2 regions of the Citrobacter meridianamericanus genome follow, and region 2 is predicted to be linked to the other one. Evidence: predicted binding sites of a transcription regulator. Region 2 holds the regulator's gene; the other holds the start of a gene.
The links. Region 2 encodes Fur, which represses iron uptake genes when iron is present. Its sites were predicted from a motif close to ATAATAATGAGAACNACTATCAA; they were not measured.
Positions count from the first base shown of each region.

Region 1: the regulator Fur is predicted to act here: its motif matches at 4,833-4,855, upstream of sufA (Fe-S cluster assembly scaffold SufA).

Region 1 covers NZ_CP101036.1:3,021,046-3,028,777, forward strand. Annotated here, with positions in the region: gene sufS (cysteine desulfurase SufS) at 1-923, opposite strand, end outside; gene sufD (Fe-S cluster assembly protein SufD) at 920-2,191, opposite strand; gene sufC (Fe-S cluster assembly ATPase SufC) at 2,166-2,912, opposite strand; gene sufB (Fe-S cluster assembly protein SufB) at 2,929-4,416, opposite strand; gene sufA (Fe-S cluster assembly scaffold SufA) at 4,425-4,793, opposite strand; gene NMD08_RS14840 (CHAP domain-containing protein) at 5,460-5,822, shown strand; gene NMD08_RS14845 (DUF3828 domain-containing protein) at 5,824-6,255, shown strand; gene NMD08_RS14850 (LysR family transcriptional regulator) at 6,589-7,464, opposite strand; gene NMD08_RS14855 (Vmh family MBL fold metallo-hydrolase) at 7,587-7,732, shown strand, end outside.
Region 2 covers NZ_CP101036.1:3,740,242-3,747,973, reverse strand. Annotated here, with positions in the region: gene NMD08_RS18455 (MFS transporter) at 1-1,212, opposite strand, end outside; gene tcuB (tricarballylate utilization 4Fe-4S protein TcuB) at 1,266-2,405, opposite strand; gene tcuA (FAD-dependent tricarballylate dehydrogenase TcuA) at 2,392-3,795, opposite strand; gene tcuR (tricarballylate utilization LysR family transcriptional regulator TcuR) at 3,893-4,819, opposite strand; gene fur (ferric iron uptake transcriptional regulator) at 4,949-5,395, opposite strand; gene NMD08_RS18430 (ryhB-regulated fur leader peptide) at 5,388-5,474, opposite strand; gene fldA (flavodoxin FldA) at 5,685-6,215, opposite strand; gene ybfE (LexA regulated protein) at 6,371-6,658, opposite strand; gene ybfF (esterase) at 6,787-7,560, opposite strand.

The DNA.
Region 1 (7,732 bases), 720 kb from region 2:
AATTGTTCATATTCGCTGATTTCAGCCAGCCCCAGCGCTGAAATATATTCAATAGCCGCGCCGAGCCCAATAATTCCACCCGTATTTGGCGTTCCGGCTTCAAACCGCCAGGGGGCTTTGGCCCATGTCGTTCCCTGGCTCAGGCTCACTGTCGCAATCATCGACCCGCCACCTTCCCACGGCGGCATCTCCTGTAGCAGCGATTCTCTGGCATACAGAACGCCAATACCAGTTGGCCCATAGAGCTTGTGACCGGAGAAAACATAGAAGTCGCAATCCAGCGCCTGCACATCCACCTGATGATGCATAACCGCCTGTGCGCCATCCACCAGTACTTTTGCACCGTATTGATGCGCCAGCGCGATCATCTCACCCAACGGGTTTTCCGTGCCCAGTACGTTAGATACGTGGGTAATCGCCAGCAGTTGCGTGCGATCGTCAAACAGCATCGGCAGCGCTTCCAGTTGCAATGTACCATCGTCATTAAGTGGAATAACGCGCAGTTCAGCCCCGACGCGGGCACACAGCATCTGCCAGGGCACAATGTTGGCATGATGCTCCATTTCGCTGATGATGATGTTATCACCCGCCCGCACATTGCTGTTGCCCCAGCTGTTTGCTACCAGGTTGATCCCTTCCGTGGTACCGCGAACAAACACCAGCTCCTCCGCTGAGCGGGCGTTAATAAACAGCGAGGCGAGCTTGCGCACATTCTCCATTTTTTCCGTGGCCTGAGCACTCAACGTATGGATACCACGGTGGACCGCCGCATAGCCGTGACGGTAAAACTCGGCTTCAGCATCAATCACCTGGTTAGGTTTTTGCGCGCTGGCGGCGCTGTCCAGATACGCCAACGGTAAACCATTCACTTCACGCGTCAGGATTGGAAAATCGGCCCGCACTTTTTCAATGGGAAATGTCATGCTACGCCTCCCGGCAAGCGTTGGGCGATCCTTGCCAATACCTGTTGCTTCAGCGTTTCCTCGTCCAGGGCTTCCGTTAGCTCAGCGGCAAACGCATAGAGAATCATTTGTTGGGCATCCTGCTGGCCGATCCCACGCGAACGCAGATAGAACATCTGCTCGTCGTCGATCCGCCCTACCGTCGCCCCGTGGCTGCATTTCACGTCGTCGGCATAGATTTCAAGTTGTGGTTTGGTATCCACCTCAGCCAGTTTACCGAGCAGCAAATTATTGTTGGTCATCTGACCATCAGTTTTAATAGCGTGCTGAGCAACGTTAATCAGGCCATTGAATACCGCCCGCCCCTTATCGCTGACAATCGTTTTATGCAACTGGCGGCTGTTGCAATATCCCTTGTTATGCTCAAGCCAGGTGCGGGTGTCGCAGAGTTCATTTTTCACCGGCATCGCCAGGCTGTTGAGCCGAAGCGTCGTGTTTTCGCCGTTAAGCTGAGTGCTGGTGTTATGGCGCAGCACCGCATCACCGAGTAAAAAGCTGTGGCTGGTGGCCGTGGCATCCGTCCCCAATTGAATGTCATTATGTGCGAAGTGGTGGCTTTGCGGATTCTCAAACGCCAGTTTGATATGGCGCAAGTGCGCATTCGCCGCGACATTCATGGTTAAGCGTGCGCCAGTGAAATGACGAAGCTCGCTAAGGCTGACATAGTGTTCAATGACGGTTGCTTCAGCCCCTTCCGCCAGTTCCAGATGGTGGCGATAGTGCGCCGTATTCACCTGATCGCTCGCCAGCCCCTGGGTAATGTGCAACAACAACAGCGGTTTCTTCGGCCGCTGGTTTCGCTTCACCTTAATGTACGTGACGCTACGCGACAGGCTTTCGGTCAGGTGCAGAAAGACTTCCGGTTGGATGGCGGCCGGTAGCGTCTGGCGTACATCATCAACGGTAATATCAAAACCACTACCTTCTGCGCTGTCGCTCAGCGTTGGAGAGAATTGCCCGTCGACAAATACCAGTCGTATGGCCTCAATAGCCGGTGCTAACGCTTCACACTGGGCTGACGATATCTCATTGACATGGCTGACAAACTGGCTGTGGGTTAATCCCTCCAGCGGCGTGTATTTCCAGTCCTCATGCTTACGCGTTGGCAGCCCCAGTCGCAGCATCTGTTGCAGGTGCTGCTGGGCATGTTGCGAGCGAGTCTCACCTTGCGTCGCAAACAGATGGTGCCACTGTTGCAACACGTTACTGCTGTTCGCTAAGCCAGCCATAACCTTGCTCCTCCAGTTGTTTGACCAGTGTGAAATCACCGGATTTCACAATTCGCCCCTGGTAGAGAACGTGAACATAATCGGGTTTGATATAGTCCAGGATACGCTGATAATGGGTGACGATAATGAATGAACGTTGCCCATCACGCAGCGAGTTCACGCCGTCGGCGACGATTTTCAGCGCGTCGATATCCAGCCCGGAGTCTGACTCATCCAGAATGCACAACTGAGGCTCCAGTACCGCCATTTGCAAAATGTCATTACGCTTTTTCTCACCGCCGGAGAAACCGACGTTGACCGAACGCGTGAGCAAATCTTCCGGCATCTTCAGCAACGCAATTTTTTCTTCCATCAGATCCTGGAAGTCAAACCTGTCCAGTGACTCTTCGCCACGGTAGGTGCGCACCGCATTCAGTGCCGTTTGCAGGAAAAACTGATTACTTACGCCGGGGATTTCTACTGGATACTGAAATGCCATAAAGATGCCTTCACCGGCCCGCTCTTCCGGTGACAGTTCCAGTAAATCTTTACCGTTGAACTCTACCGTCCCGCCGGTGACTTCATAGTCTTCACGTCCGGCGAGCGTGGCGGAAAGCGTACTTTTCCCGGAACCGTTTGGCCCCATAATGGCGTGCACTTCTCCGGGGCGAATGTCAAGACTCAGCCCACGCAGGATCGTCTTATCTTCCACACTGACCTGTAAATCTTTGATGCTTAACATGTGCTTTCCTTAAATTTTAACCGACGCTGTGTTCAAGACTTATGGCGAGAAGTTTTTGCGCTTCCACGGCAAATTCCAGCGGCAGTTCAGAGAACACGTCTTTACAGAAACCATTCACGATCATGGAAATGGCATCCTCTTCGCTGATACCGCGCTGCAGGCAGTAAAATAGCTGGTCTTCACCAATGCGCGACGTCGTGGCTTCGTGTTCAAGCTGGGCGCTGTTGTTACGACACTCCACATACGGGAAGGTGTGCGCCCCACAATCCGCGCCGATCAGCATCGAGTCGCATTGGGTATAGTTGCGGGCATTGGTGGCGGTTGGCATGATTTTCACTAAACCGCGATAGCTGTTCTGACTGTGTCCGGCGGAGATACCTTTCGAGATGATGGTTGATTTGGTGTTCTTGCCAATGTGGATCATCTTGGTGCCAGTATCGGCCTGCTGATGACCACTGGTCAGGGCCACGGAGTAGAATTCGCCGATAGAGTTATCCCCACGCAGAATGCAGCTTGGGTATTTCCAGGTAATGGCCGAACCGGTTTCTGACTGCGTCCACGACATTTTGCTGTTTTCGCCTTCGCACAGCGCCCGCTTGGTAACAAAGTTCAAAATGCCGCCGGTATTGCCATCGCCAGGGAACCAGTTTTGTACCGTCGAGTATTTCACTTCGGCATCTTTGTGGATGATGACCTCCACTACCGCAGCATGCAGCTGATAGCTGTCGCGCACAGGGGCCGAACAGCCTTCGATATAGCTGACGTAGCTTCCCTCATCCGCAACCAGAATGGTGCGTTCAAACTGCCCGGTTTTTTCCGCATTGATACGGAAATAGGTCGACAGTTCCATTGGGCAACGCACACCTTTCGGCACATAAATAAACGTACCGTCGGAGGCCACTGCCGCATTCAGCGCGGCAAAGAAATTGTCATTACCCGGAACAACCGTGCCCAGATACTGTTTTACCAGCTCCGGGTGGTCGTGAATCGCCTCACCGAACGAACAGAAAATAATGCCCTGTTCCGCCAGTTTGTCGCGATAGGTGGTCGCCACCGACACCGAGTCAAAAATGGCATCAACCGCCACCTCTTTGCCTTCGCGGACCGGCACGCCAAGCTGTTCAAAGGCGTCCTCGACCTCTTTACTTAAAAATGCATTTGCGCCCGTTTGCTGCACCGCTCCCGGTTCAGACACACAGGTTTCATCGCAGTTGCCGCAGGACGGCGCAGAGTAATAGCTGTAATCCTGATAATTCAGTTTGTCATAGTGCGCTTTTAGCCAGTGCGGTTCTTCCATGGTCAACCATGCCTGAAAGGCATTAAGGCGGAATTCCAGCATCCAGTCGGGTTCATTACGTTTTGCCGAAATTGCGCGCACGACCTCTTCGCTGATCCCTTTCGCCAGCTCGTCGGTTTGCAGTTGGGTGAAGAACCCCTCTTTGTAATTAAGGTGCCCGTCAGCCCAGGTGTTGACATCGTCAGTTGCTTCAGTATTACGAGACATAGTACCGCCTATACCCCAAAACTTTCGCCACAGCCGCATTCGTTCTGGGCTTTCGGGTTATGAAATTTAAATAACTGATTTAATCCTTCGCGAACAAAATCGACTTCTGTGCCGTCGATGAACGGCATCGCCTGTAACGGCACATACAGTCTGGCACCATCCATTTCAAACAGGAGATCGTCTTTTTGAGTCTCACGGACGGTATCCAGCACGTAGCCGAATCCTGCACATCCCGTTTGCTTCACGCCCAAGCGAACGCCCAACATGCCGGGTTGCTTTGCCATCAGTTCGCGGATGTGCGCCGCAGCCGCTGGCGTTAACCTCAGTCCACGCCATGCAAAATCTTCCGGGTTAAATGTTCCTGAATGCAATTCCATAGGGTTACCTCGAGTCACTAGCTTTTAAGCTATAACAATATGTTAGTGATAATGATTATCACTTCAACCCCTCAACAGCAGGGGCATTCGGGTTAATCGCCCTTTTTGGTTACTTTTAATAAGCATAGACCCTGCAGCGCGGGTTATCAGAGATGGATTATTTTGTTCAATGCTTTGATTAATAATGGATTATGAAAATCCAATCGTTCAGGCAGGTCAAAGATCAAAAGATGTATAGATAATGTCTATTTAAGGGATAGGTTTTAAAAATTTAATGAAATCATTGGATTATAGTGTAATCAGTAACTTAGTCTTTTCTCGTGATAGATAAGTACAGACTATTTAACGCCCCAAATTGAGCCCTCAGCGCGATTTTGCCCCCCAAATCCTAAAATGGAGGTTATGCGAGGCGTGTTCCCGATTTTAAACGTCATAATTTACAAGCCAGTTTGATTTTAACAGTAAACATTACGTAAATAAGATTAACTTTGGATTTGCAGGACTAATTGCTAATTCAATATATTGCTATACGCTTTAATTATCAATTCGATAATTAATATTGGCATTACATATGTTGATTAATTAAATCTCACTATAAAATACAATTTCGAATTAAGTGCCGGAGTATTATTATTTTATGATTCATTCTATTACTAAGGGAAAATTATGTCATGGAATAAACATGATGCGGTCTCGTATGCGCGAAGTCACGCGCATCAAAAAAGCCAGGGTTATTGCGCTCGAGCAGTAGCTGCAGCAATTCGCGCTGGCGGCGTCAAAATTGAAGGTGCTAACGCCAACAGTTTTGCAAGGTCACTAGAAAAAGCAGGATTCAGCAAATCATACGGCACCCTAATAGAGGGCGATATAGCGGTTATTGATGCTTTACCAGGTCCAAACCAGTATGGGCACGCCTGTATTTACGATGGGACGGGAACCTGGTACTCCGATTTCGTACAGCGCAGTTTATACCCTGGGCCGCAGTACAGAAAAATCCAGCCCACTGTTACTATATACAGGCACAAGTGACATGAAAAAATTACTGCTTTTGCTACTGGTGGCATCATCTGCTATGGCAAATAATACCAACGATCCTGTTAACCAGGCCGTTGCATTTAATAAGTGGTACGTGAACCAAATTAACAATAATAATTTCCCGATTACCGACGGTAAGGATATCGATAAATACGTTACTGCATCAACAATGCAGAAACTAAGGCGAACACAAGATCCAAATTATGATGATGAGGTTTTCTATTCTGCTGATTTTTTTCTAAAATCACAATATATCGGTGACGACTGGACAGAGAATGTGGCCATATCCTCATATGACTGGGATCCTGTCTGCGTAAACGTCAATATAACATTCGGCAAAAAAAATCCTCACACGGTTATTGATTGTATGGTTAATGAAAATGGCGAGTGGAAAGTACAGTCCGTTGCTGCACGCGATAACAATTAACGACGTTATGACAGAGTTACTATGCCATGGCACATCCGCGAATACCCCTGCTATATCGCCGGAAAGTAAAAAAGCCTGCGCGAACTGAATGGGATTTTTATATTTTCCGTGTCAATGATAATGGAATCGACCCCAGCTAATTGACAAACAACAAAAAACCCTTAAGTCTGCTTGCTGGCAGGCTTAAGGGTTCCGGCCCCATCCGGCGCTTATCTCCGGCACTCACAATGGCTTAGCTCTTGAAGGGGCGATAAGAAGAATCTCATACACTGATAAGTTTTTTTTAACACAAATTGCGGTTTGACTATTTTATGAGCACGTTTAGCTACCTTTTTAGCATTGCGCCCCACTGAGTGCGTCCAGCAGCAAGCGTAAGCCCGCAGGCTGATGTTCACGAGAAAGGTATAAACCATAAATCGGCAGGCATTTGGGCTGCAGCTCTGGCAATATGCGAATCAACGTCCCCTGCGCCAGCCCTTCCCGCGCCTCCAGTTCCGGCACCAGCGCAATGCCCATTCCCGCCTGCGCCGACTCACAAAGCAGCGAAGAGATTCCGGCGCTCAAGTTCCCTTTAATCGCAATGGCGACATCCTGGCCGTAGACATCCTGAAAGTGCCAGGATTTACCAGCAAACCCGCTGTAATAGAGGCAATTGTGCCGCGTCAGATCGTCGAGCGTTTCAGGAGTACCGTATTGATGCAGGTAATCTACAGACGCGCACAGCACCGATTTACAGTCGCCAAGGCGACGGGCGATGGTTCCGGGTTCGGGATTTTCCGTTATACGGATTGCCACATCAATCCGTTCTCCTACCAGGCTTACCGGTTGATTATTGATCTCCACCTCGATCCGCAACTGCGGATACTGCGCCAGAAATGTGGGCAGTACCGGCGCTAATATATGCATAGCAGTAAAGTGCGCACAGGCCACACGTAGCGTGCCACTGGGCGTTTGCGCGGCGCTGGCGGCCCCGATATCCAGCGAAAGTTGCGCCAGAGAACGTGTTTTCGCTAATGCCTCTTCACCCGCTGGCGTGATCGTCAAGCGACGCGATGATCGATGGATAAGCCTTGCGCCTGCCCATTTTTCCATCTCGTCGAGGTAACGACTGACCATCGGACGGGAAAGCCCCAATGCACGTGCAGCGGCGCTCAGACTGCCCAAATCACAGATATGGTTAAATACCGTTGCCGCCATTACTCTGTCCATTACATCCCATCCGATCGTTTTATGAAACTCAGCATGTCCTAATGAGGGAATTCTAACAGATCCGAATTTCCTTAAAATACGGGAACTATCAAAAGACAATTCCCTGCATAAGGTTACCCGGCATGAAAGTTAAAACTCTGGCCCTGCTGTTACCTCTCTTCGCTTCTTCAGCCTTCGCCGCGCCGCTACAACTGGAGGTTTACAATCCCCAGGACAAGGGTATTTTCCCGGTCTCTTCGACGCTGGTGTCTGGTCCCAACGAGGCCAT
Region 2 (7,732 bases):
ACACATCAGCCACCATCCTGGTGAACTTTTATCCCCGGTTAGCTGGACCAGCGCTGTAGATATAACGGGTGTAAGGCCGCCAAAAATAGCTGTGGCAAGGCTGAATGCCAGTGAAAAACCCACTGTACGGACGTAGACAGGCATCACCTCGGTGAGTGCGGCAACCATTGCCCCGTTGTACATACCAAAAAAGAACGAAAACCAAAGCAGAACCAGTGTCATGCGCGTGAAATCTGGCGCGGCGGTGAGCCAGTGCATTACCGGCCAGGTGGTGATCAGTGCAAGTACAGTTATACCCATCAGCACCGGACGACGACCAATTCGGTCAGAAATCGCTCCGCCAATCGGCAGCCAGATAAAGTTAGAAATACCGACCAGCATAGTGACTACCAGGCTGTCGCGCGCGCTCAGGTGGAGTACAGCCCTGCCGTAGGTCGGGGTATAGACGGTGATGAAGTAAAACGTCGTTGTGGTCATCGCCACCAGCAGCGTGCCTGCAGCGATGAGACGCCAGTTTTTGACGATAGTGGTGAAAATTTCCCTGGTGTCGGGACGGTGCGTGCGTTGTAAAAATGCCTCGGTTTCCTGCAGCGAGCGGCGGAGCACGAAGATCAAAGGAATAATCATGCAACCAATAAAGAAGGGAATGCGCCAGCCCCATTCCGAGATCTCATCATGTCCCAGGGTGGCGTTCAGGCCATAACCAATCAGCGCCGCCACCACAATGGCGACCTGTTGACTGGCGGATTGCCAGCTGGTGTAGAAGCCTTTATTGCCAGGCGTGGCGATTTCAGAAAGATAAACTGAGACGCCGCCTAACTCCACGCCTGCAGAAAATCCCTGTAATAATCGTCCAAGTAATACCAGCACGGGAGCCAGCAGACCAATACTGTGATAGCCGGGTACCAGGGCAATCAGCAGAGTACCGCAGCCCATAATCGCCAGCGTTACCATCAGACCTTTACGACGACCAATTCTGTCGATGTAAGCACCCAGTACAATGGCGCCAACGGGTCGCATTAAGAAACCCGAACCAAAAACGGCGAAAGTTAACATTAGCCCGGCAAATTCACTCTCCGCGGGAAAGAAGGTCTTTGCGATATAGGTGGCGTAAAACCCGAACAGAAAAAAGTCGAACTGTTCGAGGAAATTACCGCTGGTTACCCGCAGTATTGCGCCGAAAGTTCCGGCACGCGATGGATGTTGTGTCATTGGGTTTGCTCCACTGTCTTATCATAATATTTATAGAGGTAAGAGTGTGCGGGTTAGTTGTCTGTGATCCCCGCCTGTTTGCCGCGCCGTTTCTCAATCGCCCACTTGAGTAAGGCTGCGCAGCGGTAAAATCCATGGGCAAATTTTCCGTAAGGAATGGTCAGAAAGAGCGCCATGACCACGCCGAGGTGAATGGCGAGTAAAACAGCCATCCATGACGTGTCTCTTCCCGCCAGAAGCGCTAAACCGGTCAGACTGGTCAGCAGCAGCAGTAAAATAAAACCGCGATCCATCGGTTTTTGCCGTGCGTCGCCATGCAGCGGTGAACGCTTAACGTTCAGCCATAACAAACCCGCTGGGCCGATAATCAGGCCAATACCGCCTAATGTGCCCAATATTACCGGCACGCTGAGGAACGGATAGGGCGCTTCAATACCTGCGAAATAGTGATAGCCCGTCGCCACCACGGTGGCGGCAAAACAGAGCATAAAACCGTAGAAGGTAAAGTGATGGTAACGGCGGCGCATCAGGGTGAAGGCATCATCTGCTTCGTTACACCCTTTGCCGTGCCCACCATCGAGATATTTCAGCGTCAGCGCATTGTGTGAGGCTTCAGCAATGTCGGTGGAAAGCGGTATTCCCGGAGAAATTTCGCGCCAGAATCGGATAACGCCCGCCATCAGCAGAACGATTGCCAGAATAAAGACCGAACCAAACATCCAGGCCAGCAGGTTATGCGGGAAAATTTGATAGAAATCCCCGGCCAGTGGAGGATGGAGTAACGAGCCCTTTAACCCCATGGCGAGAAGTAAAAACAGGATCAGACCGAAAACCAGTGCCAGCGTCACGGTGACGCCAGCACGACGATAAAGCGCACCAAAGGCGGCGGGTTGTGCGTAGTGCTGATAGGTTTCCAGCCGGACTTCCGCCATTGCCTTCGGCACGTTGATGGCAAATTCATGAGGCGGGGCATACTGACACGCGTGCAGGCAGGCGCCGCAGTTATGGCACAGGTTCGCCAGATAGTTGATATCCGCTTTACCGAATTCCAGACGCTGCGTCATTGCCGGGAACACGGCGCAAAATCCTTCACAATAGCGGCAGGCGTTACACACCTGCATCACACGTTCAACTTCAGCTTCCGACTCGGTGATGATTTGCGCGTCGATGATCAATTTCTCAAGCTGTTTCATAACGTACCTCCTTCTGTGCTGCCAGAGCAGCCTCCTTTCCGGCAATGCGGCCAAAAGTGGTGCCGATCGACATCCCCACGCCTGCGGTGTAGCCCTTGCCCAGCACATTGCCTGCCATCATCTCTCCGGCGACGAACAGGTTGCGGCTTGGAAGCCCTGCAAAGTGTACGGCAGCGCGTTCATTCACTTTCAATCCGAGATAGGTGAAGGTGATCCCTGGCCGCAGGGCATACCCGTAGTAAGGCGGCTGGTCCAGCGGTCGCGCCCAGTGTGTCTTTGCGGGGGCTAACGCTTTCGTCGTGCAGTTATCCAGAATGGTATGGTCGAAATGGCCTGGCTGGCAGGCGTTGTTATACTGCGTTACGGTGTGGGTAAAACGTTCAGCATTGAGACCCAACTGATGCGCCAGATCCGCCAGCGTATTGGCCTGTGCGCCAGGAAAGACCGGTGGCATGAAGTGGCCGATGGCCTTACTGTCGATAATGGAGTAACCAATCTGCCCTGGCTGTTGGGCGACCAGTCGTCCCCAGATGGCGTAGCGTTTGGGCCAGAAATCTTCGCCTTCATCATAAAAACGCTCAGCGTCACGGTTGACGACAATGCCAAGCGAAACGCAGTCCACGCGGGTGCAAATTCCGCCGTCATATAATGGTGCTCTGGCATCAATGGCTACACAGTGTGACTGGGATGGGTCGCCGATGATGTCCGCCCCGGCGTCGATCATAAATTTGAGCAGTACGCCCTGATTAAAGCGTGTGCCGCGAATCAGGAAGTTATCCGCAGGCCACTCACCGCGTTCATTTTCCCCCCAGGCTTCACGTAGCCATTCGCGGTTTGATTCAAACCCGCCAGCGGCAAGCACGCAGGATTTCGCTGTAATACGCTCTTTGCCCGCCAGCGCCGCCACGAATTCGCCGTTATGCAGTTCAAGCGCCTGTACCGGGGTGTTATAGCGGATTTGCACACCTAACTTTTCTGCGCTGCGATAATAGGCATTCACGAGGGCTTTCCCGCCGCCCATAAAAAAGGCGTTGGTTCGCGCCACGTGTAAAGCGCCAGAGAGGGGAGGTTGAAAATTCACGCCATGTCGGCGCATCCAGTCGCGGCATTGTGAAGAGGTGCGGATCACCAGACGTGCCAGGGCTTCGTTGGTATTTCCCTCCGTGACGCGCTGCAGATCCTGCCAATACTCCTCTTCAGGGTAGCTTTCCACCAGCACATCCTGCGGCGCATCATGCATACAGCGCAGATTACGCGTGTGTTGGGAGTTTCCCCCGCGCCATTCCCGGGGGGCTGCTTCGAGCAGGAGTACCGAAGCTCCTTGCTCCCGGGCGGTTAGGGCAGCACATAACGCGGCATTGCCACCGCCAATCACCAGAACGTCAACCATCGTATACTCCATTACCATTTAACTAATTGTTAAATTTGTAATTGAAATGTATACGTGCAGCTTGTGCGGGCGCTATAACGCAGTGCTAAAGGGGGTTTTAGTTATTGTAAAGGATAGCGCCAGGCCAGCGTCCCGCTTCTACCAGTTGATGCATCACTTTCGTCAGCACCACGCGGGCTGCGAGCCCCGCCGGGGTGAGTTCATCGTCAGAGAGGCTGACCAGAAAGTTGGGGCGACTCAGTATTGGATTATGGACGCCGATCACTCTTAGCGTCTCTTTATCGAGATGGGAAATTGCCGCGCCGGGCTGGAGGGTAGCGCCGATCCCACTGCGAACGGCGCGCATTAGTAGCGCCAGACCATCAATTTCTGTTGCGATCTCAATGCGTAGCGCGTGTTCCTGACAAATCGCTTCCAGCCTGCCGCGCAGACCGTGGCCTGGGCTAGGCATTATCAATGGAATATGTGCCAATTGGGCTGGAGCAATATTGTCATCAGTAATATCAGCCAGTAAAGCATGAGTGCCAATTAAAAACAGCCGCTCTTCGAGAATCGGTCTGGCGCTCCAGCGCAGGAGCTTTTCTTTTTGAAACACAACGGCCAGGTCAATCTGACGAGTGCTGATCATTCGTTCCAGGTTACCAGAGAGGCTTTCCACCACATGCAGACGGACATCACTATAGGTTTCTCGCATGGCGTTGATAAAAGGCATGCCGAGAATGGAAGCGGTACTGGGGGCCATGCCGACGCTGACGTGTCCGGAAAGGCGGGATTCTCGTGCGGCGAGGATTGCATCGTCTGCGTGACGGAGCGCCAGCTGCGCCTGGGCGTAAAATGCCAGCCCGGCGCTGGTGGGCGTCACGCCACGCGAGGTGCGTTGCAGCAGGCGAATAGCAAGTTCATTTTCCAGGCGGGACATTTGCTGGCTGAGTGCCGAAACCCCAATATTGAGATCGAGCGCCGCACTACCCATGCTGCCAGTTTCGACAATGCGAACAAAATAACGTAGCTGGCGAAGTTCCATTTCGATTCTCCGGAAGGGACAATTGATTTTTACATTAAAGCAACACAAGAGTGGAGGGAAGGGGGGAACGGGCTGAAAACGTGCATAAAAAAAGCCAACCGGATGGTTGGCTTTTCAGAAAGCATCACATTACTTGCCGTCGTGCGCGTGCTCATCTTCGCGACAATCACCTTCGGCGCAATGACCGTAAAGATACAGGCTATGGTTGGTTAAACGAATACCATGTTTAGCCGCAATCTCACGCTGGCGCGCTTCGATGGAATCATCGCTGAACTCGACCACTTTGCCGCAGTCGAGGCAAATGAGGTGATCGTGATGATGCTGTTGAGTCAGTTCGAAGACGGATTTACCACCTTCAAAATTATGGCGGGTCACGATACCGGCATCATCAAACTGGTTCAGCACGCGATACACGGTCGCCAGACCAATTTCTTCACCCATATCGATCAGGCGTTTGTACAAGTCTTCCGCACTGACGTGATGGTTATCCGGTTCCTGAAGAACTTCCAGAATTTTTAAACGAGGAAGCGTTACTTTCAGGCCAGCCTTCTTTAATGCGGTATTGTTGTCAGTCATGCGGAATCTGTCCTGTAGCTAAACGATTCACTTCATTAACAGAAGTGACAGAAATTGCACTTGAGATAATGCGATTCATTATAGAACTGCCATGGCTAAATGAAAACTGCAAGTCTCTGGCAAATATTGTTAATCAAAACGTGGTATCGCCGACAAACACACTGTGCAACACCCGATTGGCATCCAGCCATTGTACAGGGTCAGACGGAAAAGTTACAAATTTGTAGCAATTATTTTGATTGGTTTTATCTATTGATGCGGCGCAGATAGAAATCTACGCCGTACAAAATCAGGCATTGATGATTTCGTCGAGGTGCAGCTCTTCAGAGATCTGCTTAACCCATTTTTCTACGCGCTCTGCGGTCAGCTCAGGCTGACGGTCTTCATCGATAGCCAGCCCGACAAAGTGGTCGTCGTCAGCCAGACCTTTGGACGCTTCAAAGTGATAACCTGCAGTCGGCCAGTGACCAACGATGGTTGCGCCGCGCGGTTCGATGATGTCGCGAATGGTACCTAACGCGTCGCAGAAGTATTCTGCGTAATCTTCCTGGTCGCCGCAGCCGAACAATGCAACCAGTTTGCCGTTAAAATCAATGTCTTCGAGGGTAGGGAAGAAATCGTCCCAATCACACTGTGCTTCACCGTAGTACCAGGTTGGAATGCCAAGCAGCAGAATGTCATACCCTTCGAGATCTTCTTTGCTGCTTTTTGCAATGTCATGAACGTCGGCAACGTCTTTACCAAGCTGTTTTTGAATCATTTTTGCGATATTTTCGGTGTTACCGGTGTCGCTGCCGAAAAAGATGCCAGTGATTGCCATGAGTAAAATAACCTCTTGAAACTTATTGAAATGGTGGTGGCGCATTGCCCACGGATAAGGGCAATCATAGCAGAACAGTCAGGCATGCGGAAACAGCAAACACACAGGACTGCACTCTGTGCTACACGATTTATGATTTAGAGCAGAAATTCAGACTATGCCTGATCGCGCAACGCGCTGAGTTGGGTCATCAGCATCTCTTCGATGAGTTCACTGCGACTCATGTTGCGCGCCTCGGCCAGCTCGTTCAGAGCGTCAACGGCATCAGCGTTCAGTTTCAGTTCGACACGCTTAAGCCCGCGAACTTTATCGCGTTTAAGCTGATTACGTTTGTTAATACGTAACTGTTCATCACGCGAGAGCGGATTAGTTTTGGGTCGTCCCGGGCGACGCTCCTGCGCGAACAGATCTAATGTCGTACGGTCCGTTTGTTCTTTGGCCATGATCTTGGTGACTTCGGGGAAACAATCAGCCAGGCGTCTGCCCGGATGGATAGCGCGCCATAATACATCAGCAGGGGAGACACGCCAACGTCCACGCGCGTAATCGCGCACAGACGCTGAGTTTTTAATCAGTTAGCCTGTTCATTCAGATAACGACGGATGGCGCGCAGCACCGCCTCCGGTTTTTCTGCATGCACCCAATGCCCGGCACCTGCTATAACGTGCGCCCGAGCCTGCGGGAATTGCGCCAGCAGTTGGTCACGATACGCTTCGGTAACATACGGTGAATTGCCACCCGGGATAAACAGCGCCGGGTGCTCCCATGCCGGAATGGTCTCCCAACCGACGATATGAGGATATTGATCCCACAACACAGGAACATTAAAGCGCCACTCGCCGTCAACAAAGGATTTCAGCAGAAACTGGATCACACCTTCTTCTTGCAGGTGCTGACGCATAACGCTCGCCGCCTGCTGACGTGAAGAGGATTGCGCGTCAGTTACCGCGTTAATGGCAGCAAAAATCTTATCGTGGCGGCGAACATGGTAGTCAACGGGAGCAATGTCGATGGCGACCAGCCGTTCGACACGTTCAGGGGCCAGCGCGGTCAGCGCCATGACGGCTTTGCCACCCATCGAGTGACCAATAAAGATCGCTTTTTCGATCTGCCGATCGTCCAGCGTATCCAGCAGATCTTGCGCCATAGCCGGATAATTCATCTCAGGTGAACGAGGGGAGAGGCCATGATTTCGCATATCAACCTGGATGATATCGTGATCGGCCACTAGATCGCGTGCCAGGATCCCGAGGTTATCCAGACTGCCAAACAGGCCGTGAACCAGGACGATGGGAGAATTATTGTGCAGGTTTTGCGCAGATTGCGCTCGGATATTCAATTTCATGGCAAAGTTCTTTTTTTCACACTGACGGGTTAGGGTATCATGTTGACCATTCTGCCACATGGCTGCAACAACTACGGTTACTCCGAGTTTTGCGTGCCACCAGGCTTGACGCTATCCGCTGTTGGGATTTGCCTTTACACTACGCGTGTTGACCCAACAACTTGTATTCAGC